Linked DNA regions of Sphingobium yanoikuyae. The protein of the gene in region 1 binds, or shares a complex with, the protein of each later gene. Links are inferred from orthologs where the notes say so. Each region holds a gene or a part of one and is shown on either strand. Other genes may lie near its edges.

Evidence for each region.
Region 2: the proteins of rpsG (region 1) and tig are in contact, whole or in part, in a crystal structure (PDB 3GTY), measured with the Thermotoga maritima proteins. The link is inferred for Sphingobium yanoikuyae from one-to-one orthologs. Residues at the interface, in WP_004081843.1 of Thermotoga maritima: Lys34, Lys52, Lys55, Glu59, Arg62, Gln63, Glu66, Asn67, Lys69, Val71, Arg95, Ala109, Lys110, Lys111, Gly112, Arg113, Pro114, Glu117, Glu121, Ile124, Ala125, Tyr127, Asn128, Asn129, Thr130, Gly131, Lys135, Asp139, Arg142, Met143; in WP_004081061.1 of Thermotoga maritima: Glu122, Val124, Val129, Leu130, Tyr133, Glu188, Gly259, Ile262, Tyr263, Glu266, Ser270, Glu273, Gln274, Glu277, Arg308, Gln311, Ile312, Ser315, Tyr316, Glu325, Arg329, Arg336, Leu363, Phe366, Trp367, Arg373, Leu377, Arg381, Leu384, Glu387.

The regions. Positions count from the first base shown.
Region 1 is NZ_CP139979.1:3,769,168-3,776,622, reverse strand. What follows is about bases 1,528-4,286. They hold rpsG (30S ribosomal protein S7), read left to right. Parts: upstream 1,528-2,551; coding sequence 2,552-3,022; downstream 3,023-4,286. Other genes in these bases: fusA (elongation factor G), read left to right, coding at 3,180-4,286; rpsL (30S ribosomal protein S12), read left to right, coding at 2,165-2,536; U0025_RS17380 (putative bifunctional diguanylate cyclase/phosphodiesterase), read right to left, coding at 1,528-1,807. Outside these bases: more of U0025_RS17380, read right to left, coding at 1-1,527; more of fusA, read left to right, coding at 4,287-5,252; tuf (elongation factor Tu), read left to right, coding at 5,390-6,580; rpsJ (30S ribosomal protein S10), read left to right, coding at 6,788-7,096; rplC (50S ribosomal protein L3), read left to right, coding at 7,384-7,455.
Region 2 is NZ_CP139979.1:2,551,860-2,559,421, reverse strand. Bases 2,878-5,743 are described here. They hold tig (trigger factor), read left to right. Parts: upstream 2,878-3,445; coding sequence 3,446-5,041; downstream 5,042-5,743. Other genes in these bases: U0025_RS11695 (hypothetical protein), read left to right, coding at 5,294-5,743; U0025_RS11710 (hypothetical protein), read right to left, coding at 2,978-3,178. Also shown: U0025_RS11735 (polyhydroxyalkanoic acid system family protein), read left to right, coding at 1-225; U0025_RS11730 (hypothetical protein), read left to right, coding at 293-550; U0025_RS11725 (NAD-dependent deacylase), read left to right, coding at 547-1,245; U0025_RS11720 (FecR family protein), read right to left, coding at 1,252-2,232; U0025_RS11715 (RNA polymerase sigma factor), read right to left, coding at 2,201-2,806; more of U0025_RS11695, read left to right, coding at 5,744-6,703; U0025_RS11690 (glycosyltransferase family 2 protein), read left to right, coding at 6,746-7,562. UniProt on the Bacillus subtilis protein: Involved in protein export. Acts as a chaperone by maintaining the newly synthesized protein in an open conformation. Functions as a peptidyl-prolyl cis-trans isomerase.

The DNA.
Region 1 (7,455 bases):
AGGCGCGGTCATGCAGTTCGACGCCGGGGACATTGACGGCGACATGGCCGAAATCGATGCCGGCGCTGGTCCAGGCCCGGCAATCGGCCAGCACCTGATCGATCATCCGCTCGGTGATCTTGCGGCCCAGCTCGGGATGTTCGAAGGCGGCCAATATCTGGTCGGGCATCATCAGCGTGCCGTCCGGACGGACGCAGCGCAGCAGCGCCTCGAAGCCGATGACGCGGCCGTCCTGCAGGTCGACCTTGGGCTGATACCAGGGCACGGGCTGGGCATGGGCGAGCGCATCGCGTGCCCGTTCCAGCATCCGCGCCTCGGTCTGCCAGCTTTCCAGCAGGCCGGGCTCGAACAGGCAGGCGCGACCGCGTCCGCTATTCTTCGCCTCATACAGGGCGATGTCGGCATGCTTCATCAGGTCGATCATGTCGCCGGCATGGTCGGGGTAGAGGGCCACGCCCATGCTCACGCGGCAATCAATGTCCCGCCCGCCATGGCGCAGCGGCATGTGCAGGCGCGCGATCATGCGGCTGAGGATGGTGTCGAGATCGGCCAGGCCGCGCAGGCGGGTGAGGATAACGGCGAACTCGTCGCCGCCCATGCGGGCGATCATGTCGGCGGGGCGCACCGAGTCGCGCAGCCGTTCGGCCACGGCGCACAGCAGGGCGTCGCCGGCGTCATGGCCGGCGCTGTCGTTGATCCGCTTGAACTCGTCGACGTCGATCAGCACGACCGCCATCTGGCCGCCGGATCGTTCGGTCGACTGGGCCGCCTGCATCAGGCTGGCCATGAAATGGGATCGGTTGGCGAGGCCGGTGAGGGCGTCGGTCATCGCCAGATGGGCAAGATGGCGTTCGGCCTGCTTGCGGTCGGTGATGTCGACGATGCTGGCGAGGATACATTGTTCGCCGGCGAGCAGGATCGGGCGGGCGCCCAGCAGGACATCGCGGATGATGCCTTCGTCATTGGCGAGGCAGCATTCGTCATTGTCGATGCTGTCGCCCCGCGTCAGCCGGTCGAGCAGGCGCAGCGGCGGGGCATGGTCGACGATCAGCGCCAGTCGCGCGACATCGTCCGCGGTGCCCAGATTGCGTGTGGCGGAATCGTTCATGCGCAGGACCGTGCCGTCGTCGCGGATGACGATCAGCGGCAAGGGCACGGTCATGAACAGTCGTTCGAGCGCTTCGCCATTGGCGGCGAGCGCGACGCGGGCGGCCTGCGCATCCTGGCTGGCGGTCCATTCCAGCCGCTGCAGCCGGTTGGTGCGGGCGATCGCGATCCACATGCCGCAATGAAGCATCAGCACCGCCATGATCATGCCGGGCATGGTCGGCGACAGAGGGGCGGGGGCCAGATAGCCGATCAGCAGCGCGACGCCGCAGCCCAGGCCGCCGCCGACATTGCCGCGGAAGCTGGTCGGCACCACCAGATAGAAGACGAGCGGCAGCATCACCAGGACGAAGATGGCGATGTCGCTGCGCGAGGAGACGAGGAAGGCGACGCCGATGGCGGTGATGCATTGCCAGACGAAACAGATGCGTTCGACCGCCTTGAAGCTGTGCATGTAGCGGCACAGGCCCAGGCTGACGAGCGACCAGAAGACCACGACCAGGCGGGCGGGCACCGCGACCCAGAAATGGGCCGTGCCGGCAAAGCGCCAGTCGCTCAGCAGGAAGAGGGTGTTGAGCAGCGCCGACAAGGCGAAGAGCAGATGGGCGTGGCGCCGCGATTCGGGCAGTCGATCGGCCTGGAAGGCGGCCTCGCGTTCCGGGCTGTGGAATTCGCCGCTAATGCGGGAAAGTGCAATCACGACTGGTCCATCTGGATATGGGGGCTGCGGGGAAAGATCCCATAATCTGCAGCATGTTAGCAAAATACTAAAATGTCATTCACTATGTGGGCAGGTGTGTCGCCATGGCCGTTCCGGTCCTGCGCTTGACCCTTCCGTCCCCCATCGCTATAGGGCCGCTGCCCCGCGTTCTGCGTCTGGAAGACTCGTTCTTCCCGCGCTTGCCGGGGCAAGCACTAGAGCTGAACATTATCGGCTGTCCTTGCGGCTCCGGGCGGATTGTTTCCGTCGGGGCCTTTGCTGTTTGGAGTCATTGGTTCCACGCGGCGGGGAACGCAGGTGGCGTCTGGTAAAGTAACTGAAAAGGTGAAGGGCTTCATGCCAACAATCAACCAGCTGGTCCGCAAGGGCCGCGAACTGCAGAAGACCAAGTCCAAGGTCCCTGCGATGGATGCGAACCCGCAGAAGCGTGGCGTTTGCACCCGCGTCTACACGACGACCCCGAAGAAGCCGAACTCGGCTCTCCGTAAGGTGGCGAAGGTGCGTCTGGTCAACCAGCGCGAAGTCATCACCTACATCCCGGGTGAAGGCCACAACCTCCAGGAACACAGCGTCGTGCTGATCCGTGGCGGCCGTGTGCGAGATCTTCCGGGCGTGCGCTATCACGTTCTTCGCGGCGTTCTGGATACCCAGGGCGTCAAGGATCGCAAGCAGAGCCGTTCGAAGTACGGCGCCAAGCGTCCGAAGTAAGGGGAGAACAGTAATATGTCACGTCGTCGTCGCCCCGAAAAGCGCGTTATCCTGCCGGATCCCAAGTTCGGTGATATCGTGCTGTCGAAGTTCATGAACAGCATCATGCAGGACGGCAAGAAGGCCGTCGCCGAGTCCATCGTTTACGGTGCGCTCGACACTGTCGAAGCGAAGTCCAAGAAGGACCCGATCGGCATGTTCCATGACGCGCTGAACAATGTGAAGCCCGGCATCGAAGTCCGCAGCCGCCGCGTCGGCGGTGCGACCTACCAGGTCCCCGTCGAAGTGCGCCCCGAGCGCGCTCAGGCGCTGGCGATCCGCTGGCTGATCACGGCTTCGCGCAACCGCAGCGAAACCACCATGGCCGCCCGTCTGTCGGGTGAGCTGCTGGATGCTGCCAACAACCGCGGCAATGCCGTCAAGAAGCGCGAAGATACGCACCGCATGGCGGAAGCGAACCGCGCCTTCTCGCACTACCGCTGGTAACAGCAGGGCGGGCGCTTATGTGCCCGCCTTGTTATTTGGTTTCCAAAATCGGTCCGTTCGCCGTGGGTGGCTACCCATGGCGAACGGATTGGTTTAGGGGCCACGCGCAGAATTAACGAATCCCCAACCGCCGGCGCGCCGGCAACGGAGAAGCATCATGGCCCGCAGCCATCCGCTCGAACGCTATCGCAATTTCGGTATCATGGCGCATATCGACGCCGGCAAGACCACCACGACCGAGCGTATCCTTTACTACACCGGCAAGTCCTACAAGATCGGCGAAGTCCATGACGGCGCCGCGACCATGGACTGGATGGAGCAGGAGCAGGAGCGTGGTATCACCATCACCTCGGCTGCAACGACCTGCATCTGGAACGACCACCGCCTGAACATCATCGACACCCCCGGCCACGTCGACTTCACCATCGAAGTCGAACGCTCGCTGCGCGTGCTCGACGGTGCGGTTGCCGCGTTCGACGGCGTTGCCGGCGTTGAGCCGCAGTCGGAAACCGTGTGGCGCCAGGCGGACAAGTACAAGGTTCCGCGGATGTGCTTCATCAACAAGCTCGACCGCACCGGTGCCGACTTCTATTATTGCGTGCAGACGATCATCGACCGTCTGGGCGCGACCCCGGCCGTCCTGTATCTGCCCATCGGCGCAGAGTCGGACTTCAAGGGCCTGGTCGACCTGGTCGAAAACCGCGCGATCATCTGGAAGGATGAGAGCCTGGGCGCCGAATTCTACTATGAAGAAATTCCGGCCGACCTCGCCGACAAGGCTGCCGAATATCGCGAAAAGCTGATCGAACTTGCCGTCGAGCAGGACGATGCCGCGATGGAAGCCTATCTGGAAGGCAATCTGCCCGACACCGCGACCCTCAAGAAGCTGATCCGCAAGGGTACGCTGGGTCACGCCTTCGTGCCGGTGCTGTGCGGTTCGGCGTTCAAGAACAAGGGCGTTCAGCCGCTGCTCGACGCCGTCGTCGACTATCTGCCGAGCCCGCTCGACATCGAGGACGTCCAGGGCGTCAAGATGGACGGCGAAACCCCCGACAGCCGTCCGACCTCGGACGACGCGCCCTTCTCGGGCCTGGCGTTCAAGATCATGAACGACCCGTTCGTCGGCTCGCTGACCTTCCTGCGCATCTATTCGGGTACCCTGACCAAGGGCACCTACCTGAACTCGGTGAAGGACAAGAAGGAAAAGATCGGCCGTATGCTCCTCATGCATGCGAACAGCCGTGAAGACATCGACACCGCCTATGCCGGCGACATCGTCGCGCTGGCCGGCATGAAGGAAACCACCACCGGTGATACGCTGTGCGCCGAGCGCCAGCCGATCATCCTGGAGCGGATGGAATTCCCCGAGCCGGTCATCGAACTGTCGGTGGAACCCAAGACCAAGGCCGACCAGGAAAAGATGGGCGTTGCCCTCAACCGCCTGGCCGCCGAAGATCCCTCGTTCCGCGTCTCGACCGATCACGAATCGGGCCAGACCATCATCAAGGGCATGGGCGAACTTCACCTCGAAATCCTGGTCGACCGCATGAAGCGCGAGTTCAAGGTCGAGGCGAATGTCGGTGCGCCGCAGGTGGCCTATCGCGAGTATCTCAAGAAGGCCGTCGACGTCGATTACACCCACAAGAAGCAGTCGGGCGGTACCGGTCAGTTCGGCCGTATCAAGGTCAAGCTGACCCCCGGCGAGCGTGGTTCGGGCTTCGTCTTCAAGGACGAGATCAAGGGCGGTAACATTCCCAAGGAATATATCCCCGCGATCGAAAAGGGCATGCGTGAAACCGCTGCCACCGGTTCGCTGATCGGCTTCCCGATCATCGACTTCGAAGTGCTGCTCTATGACGGTGCGTACCATGACGTCGACTCGTCGGCGCTGGCGTTCGAAATCACCGGCCGCGCCGCGATGCGCGAAGCGGCGCAGAAGTCGGGCATCACCCTGCTCGAGCCGGTCATGAAGGTCGAAGTCGTGACCCCGGAAGAATATCTGGGCGACGTCATCGGCGACATGAACAGCCGTCGTGGCCAGATCCAGGGCACCGATACGCGCGGCAACGCGCAGGTGGTCGAGGCGATGGTCCCGCTGGCCAACATGTTCGGCTATGTGAACTCGCTGCGTTCCTTCACCCAGGGCCGCGCGAACTACTCGATGATCTTCTCGCACTATGACGAAGTGCCGCAGAATGTTGCGGACGAAGTCAAGGCGAAGATGGCCTGACGAGTTTCCCTGTCCGGGCCGTGCAATCGGCTCGGATAGGGGCTGGTAATCTGTGAATATGCTGCTATGGACGCGCCTTCGCGAGGCGCGGCCGAGCGGTCAGACCCAAGCTGATTTTGATTAGAAGGTAGGATAAAATGGCTAAGGCTAAGTTTGAGCGGAATAAGCCGCACTGCAACATCGGCACCATCGGTCACGTTGACCATGGTAAGACCTCGCTGACCGCGGCGATCACCAAGGTTCTCGCCGAAACCGGCGGTGCGACCTTCACCTCGTACGACAACATCGACAAGGCTCCCGAAGAGCGCGAGCGCGGCATCACCATCTCGACCGCCCACGTCGAGTATGAGACCGAAGCCCGTCACTACGCGCACGTCGACTGCCCGGGTCACGCTGACTACGTCAAGAACATGATCACCGGTGCCGCCCAGATGGACGGCGCGATCCTGGTCGTTTCGGCCACCGACGGCCCGATGCCGCAGACCCGTGAGCACATCCTGCTCGCCAAGCAGGTCGGCGTGCCGCAGCTCGTCGTGTTCATGAACAAGGTCGACCTGGTCGACGACGCCGAAATCCTCGAGCTGGTCGAGCTGGAAATCCGCGAGCTGCTGAGCTCGTACGACTTCGACGGCGACAACATCCCCGTCATCGCCGGTTCGGCTGTCGCTGCCCTGCAGGACAAGACCCCGGAAATCGGCCACGACGCCGTTCTGAAGCTGATGGCTGCTGTCGACAGCTGGATCCCGCAGCCCGACCGTCCGGTCGACAAGCCCTTCCTGATGCCGATCGAAGACGTGTTCTCGATCTCGGGTCGTGGTACCGTCGTGACCGGCCGCGTCGAAACCGGCATCGTCAAGGTTGGTGAAGAAGTCGAAATCGTCGGCATCAAGCCCACCAAGAAGACCACCGTCACCGGCGTCGAAATGTTCCGCAAGCTGCTCGACCAGGGCCAGGCCGGCGACAACATCGGTGCGCTGATCCGTGGCGTGGGCCGTGAAGAAGTTGAGCGTGGTCAGGTTCTGGCCAAGCCCGGCTCGGTCACCCCGCACACCGAATTCGACGCCGAAGTCTACGTGCTGTCGAAGGAAGAAGGCGGCCGTCACACCCCGTTCTTCGCGAACTATCGTCCGCAGTTCTACTTCCGCACCACCGACGTGACCGGCGAAGTGATCCTCCCCGAGGGCACCGAGATGGTCATGCCTGGCGACAACGTGAAGCTCGGCGTCAAGCTGATCGCTCCGATCGCCATGGACTCGGGTCTGCGCTTCGCAATCCGTGAAGGCGGTCGTACCGTCGGCGCAGGGGTTGTCGGCACGATCTCGAAGTAATATAGGACCGCAGCGGCGCGAATCGCCCGATTCGCGCCGCTGAAGTTTTTTACCCGCCCCGGATCGCCTTTCTCCGGCTCGAATGAGCTAGAAGGGCAAAACGGGGCGGATATTTTTTTGTTGGCGTGTTTTTGTAAATCAACGGCTGCTCCGGCTGATTCATGAAAATGCGCTGGTTATTGGCTCTTTCGCATCGGTACAGGAACAATGGACAGCAACATCCGCATTCGCCTCAAGGCGTTCGATCATCGCGTGCTCGATCAGGCGACCGGCGACATCGCCGAAACCGCCCGCCGCACCGGCGCCCTCATTCGCGGTCCGATTCCTCTTCCGACGCGCATCGAAAAGTTCACGGTCAACCGTGGTCCGCACATCGACAAGAAGTCGCGCGAGCAGTTCGAAGTCCGCACCTACAAGCGTATGCTTGACATTGTGCAGCCGACGCCGCAGACGGTCGACGCGCTGATGAAGCTGGACCTGGCTGCCGGCGTGAACGTCGAAATCAAGCTGGCCTAAGGTCGGCAAGTCCCCGCCTTCCGCAAGGTAGGCGGGGTATCGGGTATTCTGTTCCTCTTCTCTGGAGAGGCGGAAGCTCAAACGACACAAGGGATACCGCACGGCCCGCCGGTGAACCGGCCAAGGCGCGTGGTCCTGGTCCCCCGTCGCCTTTCCCGAGAGGGATCGGCATCCAACCCGGACGGGGTGATCTATACATTGGGTTGGGCCGCGAAGCAGAGATGCTGAGCGGTTTTTTCGTTGGATACGCCCGCTGCTATGGCGGGCCTCTATGGGAGTAATCAGTGATGCGCACTGGCGTGATCGCTAAGAAAGTCGGGATGACCCGCCTGTTCCAGGACGACGGACGTCACGTCCCC
Region 2 (7,562 bases), 1.2 Mb from region 1 along the record:
GAACAGCATATCCCCGGCGGTGGCACCATGACCGCGACCTGGCCGTCCGACTATGCGCTGGACATGGAAATTTCGGCCATGGCCCAGACCATCCCGGTCAAGTTGCTGATCGAGGAGGACAAGGTACGCGGCACCGTATCGATCCCGATGTTCCTCAAGATGATGTCCGGCCCGATCTCCGACTTCATCAAGACCAGCGCCCAGAAGATGCTGACCAAGGCGTAAGGGACAAAGTGCGCAGGATTGGCGCCTACATGCGATATGCACCGTGGATTGAGTTGGGGCGGTTCTGATGAATGTTCTTGGCGAGACTATGGGTGGGGACATCTATCTGGCGCCAGGCACGCGAGTGCGCCTCGATAGTTTGGTCAACGACGAAGGTGCCGTTACCACAGAGCTTGGCGTCGTGGTGCATTGTTGGCGCGACGACGAAATTGGAATGTTCGATTGCTATGTCGCTTTTTTCGGTGCCAGCTTTCCCCAAGGCAAGCCTGAGGAGAAGCCTTATGTGCTGCGATATGCAGCAACTTCTTTAAGGGTGATTGCATGACCGACATCCGCAACATCGTCATCCTCACCGGCGCGGGTATTTCGGCCGAGAGCGGGCTTGCCACCTTTCGCGGGCCGGATGGCTTGTGGGAGGGGCATCGGGTGGAGGTTGTCTGCACCCCCGAAGCGCTGGCGCGCAATCCGGCCTTGGTGCATCGTTTCTATGACGAGCGGCGGGCGAAGCTGGCGGAGGTGGCGCCCAATCCCGCGCATGAGGCATTGGCTGCGCTCGACCGCGCCTGGCCCGGCGACCTGCTGATCGTCACCCAGAATGTCGATGACCTGCATGAGCGGGCAGGGGCGACCCGGCTGCTCCACATGCATGGGGAATTGAAGTCCGCCCTCTGTGCCGCCTGCGGCAAGGCGGTGGCCTGGGCCGATCCGCTGCCGCCCGGCAGTGCCTGCGCCGGTTGCGGCGCGCCCAGCCTGCGGCCCGACATCGTCTTCTTCGGCGAAATGCCCTATGATATGGAGCGGATCGAGGAAGCGCTGGCACAGGCCGACCTGTTCGTGTCGATCGGCACGTCGGGCGCGGTCTATCCGGCCGCCGGTTTCGTCCAGATGGCGCGCCATTATGGTGCCCGCACGCTGGAGCTCAATCTCGATCCGTCTGCGGGCAGCAGCTATTTCGAGGAAAGCCGGCTTGGCCCGGCAAGCAAACTTGTGCCCGCGCTGGTCCGCGACCTGCTCGGCTGACCGGCCTTATTCGCCGGGTGCCGCCATGATGTCGGCGCCATCGGGTTCGTCGCGATAAAGCAGCATCACCGATCCGTCCTCGCCATTCACCGCGCGGATCGGCAGGCTCAATTGCAGGGCGGACAGGAATTCCTTGCTGTCGCTGACGCGGAAGCGCCCGCCGACCCGCAGCGAGGAGACGCGGGCGTCACCGATCAGGATCGGCGCGCGGCGATAGCGGTTGAACTCGCTGGCCGCCTGCTCGATCGTTTCCCCGTCCAGCTCGACCATCTGGTCGCGCCAGGCGGTGCGCTGGTCGATCAGCTTGGGGCTGAGATGGGTGAGGTCGATGCTGCGCGACTGGATCACGGCGCCGCTGCCGGCGCTGACCTTTTCCAGCCCGCTATTGCCCGAATGGACCGTCACCGTCCCTTGCGTGACCGTCAGTTCCACCACCGACGGGCGCATGCGGACGTTGAAGGCGGTGCCGACGGCGCGGATCTGGGCTGATCGCACCTCCACGTCGAACGGGCGGCCCTTGTCATGGGCCACGTCGAAGGAGGCTTCGCCCTTCAGCACGCGCACCTTGCGGCCGATGTCGGTGAAGCGGACTTCCGCCTCGCTATTGCTGTTGAGGTGCAGGATGGAGCCGTCGGCCAGTGCGACGTCGCGGATCTGGCCGACCGCCGTCTCATAGCGGTCGACGCCGCTGAAGGTGCGGATGGTGACGATCGCGGCGACGATGAAGAAGGCGATGGCGATGCCGGCGGCGATCATGATGTTGCGCGACAGGCGGCGCTGCTGTTCCTCGCTGACGATCGCTTCGAGCGGGGGCAGATTGACTTCGGCGGCGGCGCTCTTCAGCCGCTCGGCCGCGTCCCAGGCGGCTTCGGCGCGGGCAAAGGCCACACCATGGCGCGGATCGGCCTCGATCCACGCACATATCTCGTCTTCGTCCTGGGGAGTAGGGTCGCTGTTAAGCCTGGCCAGCAGGCGCGCGGCTTCCAACGCGATCGCGTCCCTGTCCCCGCTGTTTGAACCTGGTCCCGACGCCTGCACGTTCGAAATCCGTTTCCTCACGTTCTGCCCAGGCCCGCATAACTATGCCGATCGCTTTGGCCAGATGTTTTTCAACAGTAGAAACGGACAGAGACATTTCCTCCGCTATTTCCAGCATCGATTTTTCGTGGATACGGCGAAGAATGAAGACGCGGCGGCACTGGGTGGGCAGCGAATCGACAATCGCCTCGACCTGGCGGAGCGCCTCGCGGGCGTGGAGTTGTGCCTCGATGGTGTTTTCGCCGCCCAGCAATTCCAGATCGGCGATCGTCTCGAAGCTCACCACCTTGTTGCGGCGGGCGGTGTCGATGACGAGGTTGCGGGCGATGGTGAAGAGATAGGCGCGCCCGGTGGTGACATTTTCCCAGTTCTCCGTGGCATAGGCACGGGCAAGAACTTCGGCGACCATGTCCTCCAACTCGTGGGTGGAGGGCAAAATGCGACGCAGGCGGCCCCTCAGGGCAGCTTCCTGCGGCAAAATCACGGTCTTGAACCACTCTAGCTTGGCGCGAACCCTATGCACGTCGACCCCCTTTTATGTCAGCGCGCCTCTCCTGAATTTCTTTTTGTTGTCACATTTCAATCATGGATTCCGGGGGGTGTCCAGCACGTGATTACGCATATTCCGTAATCCGCCATAAAAAGTTCCACCCTGTTGCAAAAAAGTTTTCAGGGGCCTTCTTTTGTTGCGTGGTTACGAAATTATGTCAGGCGGAACCTCGTCCGGCGCGCTGTCGGGCTGGTCATAATCGGGTTCGCCGGGGATGATTTCGGGCGGCTCGTTGATCGGAGTCTCGTCCGGAGTCGCGGGCGGCGGCGTTTCGGGCGGCGACTGGGGTTCGATCCGGTCGGGCGGGGGCAGGGTGTCGGGCGCTGGATCGGGCTGGGTGGCCATGCTATGCTCTCCTGCAAAGAAGAAGCTACGCGCGGGCAAGGACGCCGGTTCCACCAATGCATCCATATCCCTTGCTCTCGCCAATGCTTTTCTCTATGCCGCGCCGACCGGCGACCGATGCGGGCGTGGCGAAACTGGTAGACGCGCCAGATTTAGGTTCTGGTATCGCAAGATGTGGGGGTTCGAGTCCCTTCGCCCGCACCAGTGTCAGGCTTGGCTTGATCCGGCGCCAACGAGATTCAGCTAAGAAAGCGTTTGAGAGAAGAGATGCAGACTGTCGAGACGTTGAACGAGGGCCTGAAGCGCGCCTACACCGTGACCATCACGTCGAAGGATATCGACGCCCGCGTTGAGAAGGAAGTGCTGGCGATTGCGCCGCAGGTGCGCATGCCCGGCTTCCGCCCCGGCAAGGTGCCGGCGAACCTCGTCAAGAAGATGCATGGTGAAAGCCTGCAGCGTGACGCGCTCAACAATTCCATCCAGGAAAGCGTTCAGAAGCTGATCGCCGACCAGAAGCTGCGTCCCGCGATGCAGCCTTCGGTCGAGCTGGACGAAAGCTTCGAGTTCGGCAAGGACGCGCAGGTCAAGGTGGAACTGGAAGTTCTGCCCGTGATCGAAGCCCCGAGCATTGACGGTCTGAAGCTGGAACGCCTGACCGCCGAAGTCAGCGACGCGCAGGTCGAGGAACAGGCCGGCCGCATCGCGACCCAGCAGGGCGCGCTTGAAGAATATGCCGCCAGCCACAAGGCGAAGGACGGCGACACGCTGGTCATCGACTTCGTCGGCAAGGTCGACGGTGAAGCGTTCGAAGGCGGTTCGGCCGAAGGCGTGAAGCTGAAGATCGGCTCGGGCCAGTTCATCCCCGGCTTCGAAGAGCAGCTCGGCGGCGTGAAGAAGGGCGAAGAAAAGACCATCGAAGTCACCTTCCCCGAAGATTATGGCGCCGCGCACCTCGCCGGCAAGGCCGCGACCTTCGACGTGACCGTGCAGTCGGTGCTGAACGCCGACAAGCCCAAGCTCGATGACGATTTCGCCAAGTCGCTGGGCCTGGAAGGTCTCGACCAGCTCAAGGATCTGCTCAAGGGCCAGATCGAGCAGGAGCATAACGGCCTGACCCGCACCTACATGAAGCGCAAGCTGCTCGACCAGCTCGCCGCTTCGCACGACTTCGACGTTCCGCCGAGCATGGTGGAAGCCGAATTCAACCAGATCTGGCAGCAGCTTCAGCATGAAGCCAGCCATGAAGCCGATCCGGAAGCGGCTCTGGCCGAAATGGAAGCCGAGAAGGAAGATTATCGCGGTATCGCTGTGCGCCGCGTGCGCCTGGGCCTGCTGCTGTCGGAAATCGGCCAGGCCAACAATGTCGTCGTTTCGGACAATGAAATGAACCGTCTCATCATGCAGGCTGCCCAGCAGTACAGCCCGCAGGATCGTGAGCGTTTCGTGCAGTATGTCCGCCAGGATCCGATGGCCGCCGCCCAGCTGCGCGCGCCGCTCTATGAGGACAAGGTCGTCGACTTCCTGTTCGAAAAGGCGGAAGTCAGCGACCGCGCTGTCAGCCGTGAGGAACTGGAAGCCGCGATCGAAGCCGAAGATGGCGATCTGAAGCCCCATGTCCACGGTCCGGGCTGCGGCCATGATCACGACCATGACGACAAGCCCAAGGCGAAGAAGGCCGCTGCCAAGAAGAAGGCCGAGCCCGCCGAGGCCGAAGCCGTAGCCGAGGAAGCGCCCGCCAAGAAGGCTCCGGCCAAGAAGGCTGCCGCCAAGAAGGACGAAGCCCCGGCTGAGGAAGCTGCCGCCGAGGAAAAGCCCAAGGCGAAGAAGGCTCCCGCCAAGAAGGCCGCTGCCAAGGCTGAATAAGCCTTTCCAGCCAGCAAATCGGAACGCCCGTTCTTCCCGACAGGGAAGGGCGGGCGTTTTGCATGGTGTCTCGGGTGGCGATCAGCCCTCGGCGCGAACGCCGGGATCATACGCGCTTTTCCTGATCTTTATTTTTGCGCTGCAATATATTCTGATGAAGGCCCGAAACTAGGGATCAGGCGATGAACTGATCGCGGAGGGCTTATGCAAGTCGTCAAGGGCGGTTCTGGTCGGGGTCTTGGGCAATTGCTGATGAACAGGTGGCTCCTGGTGGGCGTCTGCCTGCTCCTGTTTCTCGCCTTCTTCCTCCTGCGCTTTCCCGGTGAGCCCAACAGCGACAGCAACAGCCAATATCATCAGATCGTCACTGGCCAGTTCAACGATTGGCATCCGCCGCTGATGGCGCGGATCTGGGAAGCGCTGACCCTGTTCGGCGCGGGCACCGGGCCGATCTTCGCCTTCGACACCATTTTCTACGGCTGCGGCGTTGCGCTGCTGGCCAGCCTGCCGGCGCGACGCGGCCGGTGGCTCTGCGCCTATTGCATGATCTTCCTCGCGGCCCAGCCGATGCTGCTGATGATGAGCGTCAACATCGCCAAGGACATCATGATGGCGGTGATGTTGCTGCTGGCCGTGGCGATCATCGGCGCGGTGCAGGAAGGGCTTGTCGCCGCGCGGCCGGCCCGGACGCTGTGCTGGGTGCTGGCGCTGCTGATCGTCGTCATGGCGGCGCTGGTCCGCAGCAATGCCGTGTTCCTGGTTGCGCCGATGCTGATCTTTGCCGGCCGGCCGGCGCTGATGGCACGGCCGGTGCTGATGCTGGCGCTGTCAGCGGTCGGCGGAGTGTTGCTGGTCCCGGCCAGCAATATCGTCAATCATCGCATCCTTGGCGCATCGGATGCCGGGGCGATCCGGTCGCTGCAGATATTCGACATCGCCGGCATCATGGTGCGGGGCGGGGATGATGTCCTGGCCGATCTGCCCGGCGCGCAGGCGCTGACTCAGGATGTCCATCGCTGCTACAGCCCGATCATGTGGGACACGCTGGCCTATGCCCACTGGAACTGCCATGTGCTCAAGAATGTCGAGCAGGCGATCCGGGATAGCGGGGGCGCATCGCTGTCGTCACGCTGGACTGGCGCGATCCGGCGTCATCCGCTGGCCTATCTGCGCCATCGCCTGATCCATTATAATTCGACCCTCTATTTCTGGGTGCCGGTCCATCATACCGAAGCCGTGCGCAAGCTGAACACCGCCGGTAACCGCGGCGGGTCGTTCAAGAACCGGCTGCTGGACCAGGTCCGTTATTCGCCGCTGACCTCGCCCGTGATGATGGTCGCGATCGCGCTGGTGCTGCTGCCCTGGATCATCGCCGCGCTGTACGTCTCGCGCGATGCGCTGCTGCGTGTCTGCGCGATATTGATATGGCTTGCCTTGATATATACAGGCACCTTCCTGCTTGTCGGGGTGGCGACCGATCAGCGCTATTTCTTCTTTACGACATTGGCGGTTTGTCTGGCCCTGCCGCTCGCATTGTCCGATGCGACGATAAGGGCCATGATGCGGCGACATTCGGCATTGGCGGTTGCAACGGTGGGTGTGCCGGCAGCCATATTGGCGCTGACCGTCGTTGCGCGATACATGTTGCCGCCGCCGGTCTGACGGGCGGCGGCCATATTTGGTCAGCATAGGTTGGGGCAATTTATGGATATGGACAATCTTTCGAACCTTGGCGTGGGCCACCCCCGCGTCGCCGTTATCCTGCCCTGCTATAATGAGGCCGGGGCGATCGTGCAGACGGTGGAGGATTTCCGCCGCGCGCTGCCCCATGCCGAAATCTATGTCTTCGACAATAACAGCAGCGACGGCAGCCGCGAACTGGCGGCCGGCGCGGGCGCGATCGTTCGCCGCGTCGCGCAACAGGGCAAGGGCCATGTCGTGCGCCGCATGTTCGCCGATGTCGATGCCGATATCTACATCATGGCCGATGGCGACGCGACCTATGAAGCGGCCGCCGCGCCGCAGATGATCGCCGCCATGCTGCAGGATAATCTCGACATGGTGGTGGGCTGTCGACGCGACCAGGTGGAGGCAGCCTATCGGCGTGGCCATCGCTTCGGCAACTGGGCGCTCACCAGCCTGCTCAAGCAGCTTTTCGGCCGCAGCTTCACCGATATCCTGTCGGGCTACCGCGTCTTCTCGCGCCGTTTCGTCAAAAGCTTCCCGGTGCTGTCCGCCGGCTTCGAGATCGAGACCGAGATCAGCGTCCATGCGCTCGAACTGGCGATGCCGGTGTCCGAAGTGATGACCGCCTATGGCGCGCGGCCCGAAGGGTCGGTGAGCAAGCTTTCGACCTATCGCGACGGCTGGCGCATCCTGCGCACGATCATCACCCTTTATCGCATCGAACGGCCGATCCTCTTCTTCGGCATCATCGCGGCCTTCCTGGCAGCGCTGGGCCTTGGCCTCGCGGCGCCGCTGATCGTCACCTATGCCCAGACCGGGCTGGTGCCGCGCTTCC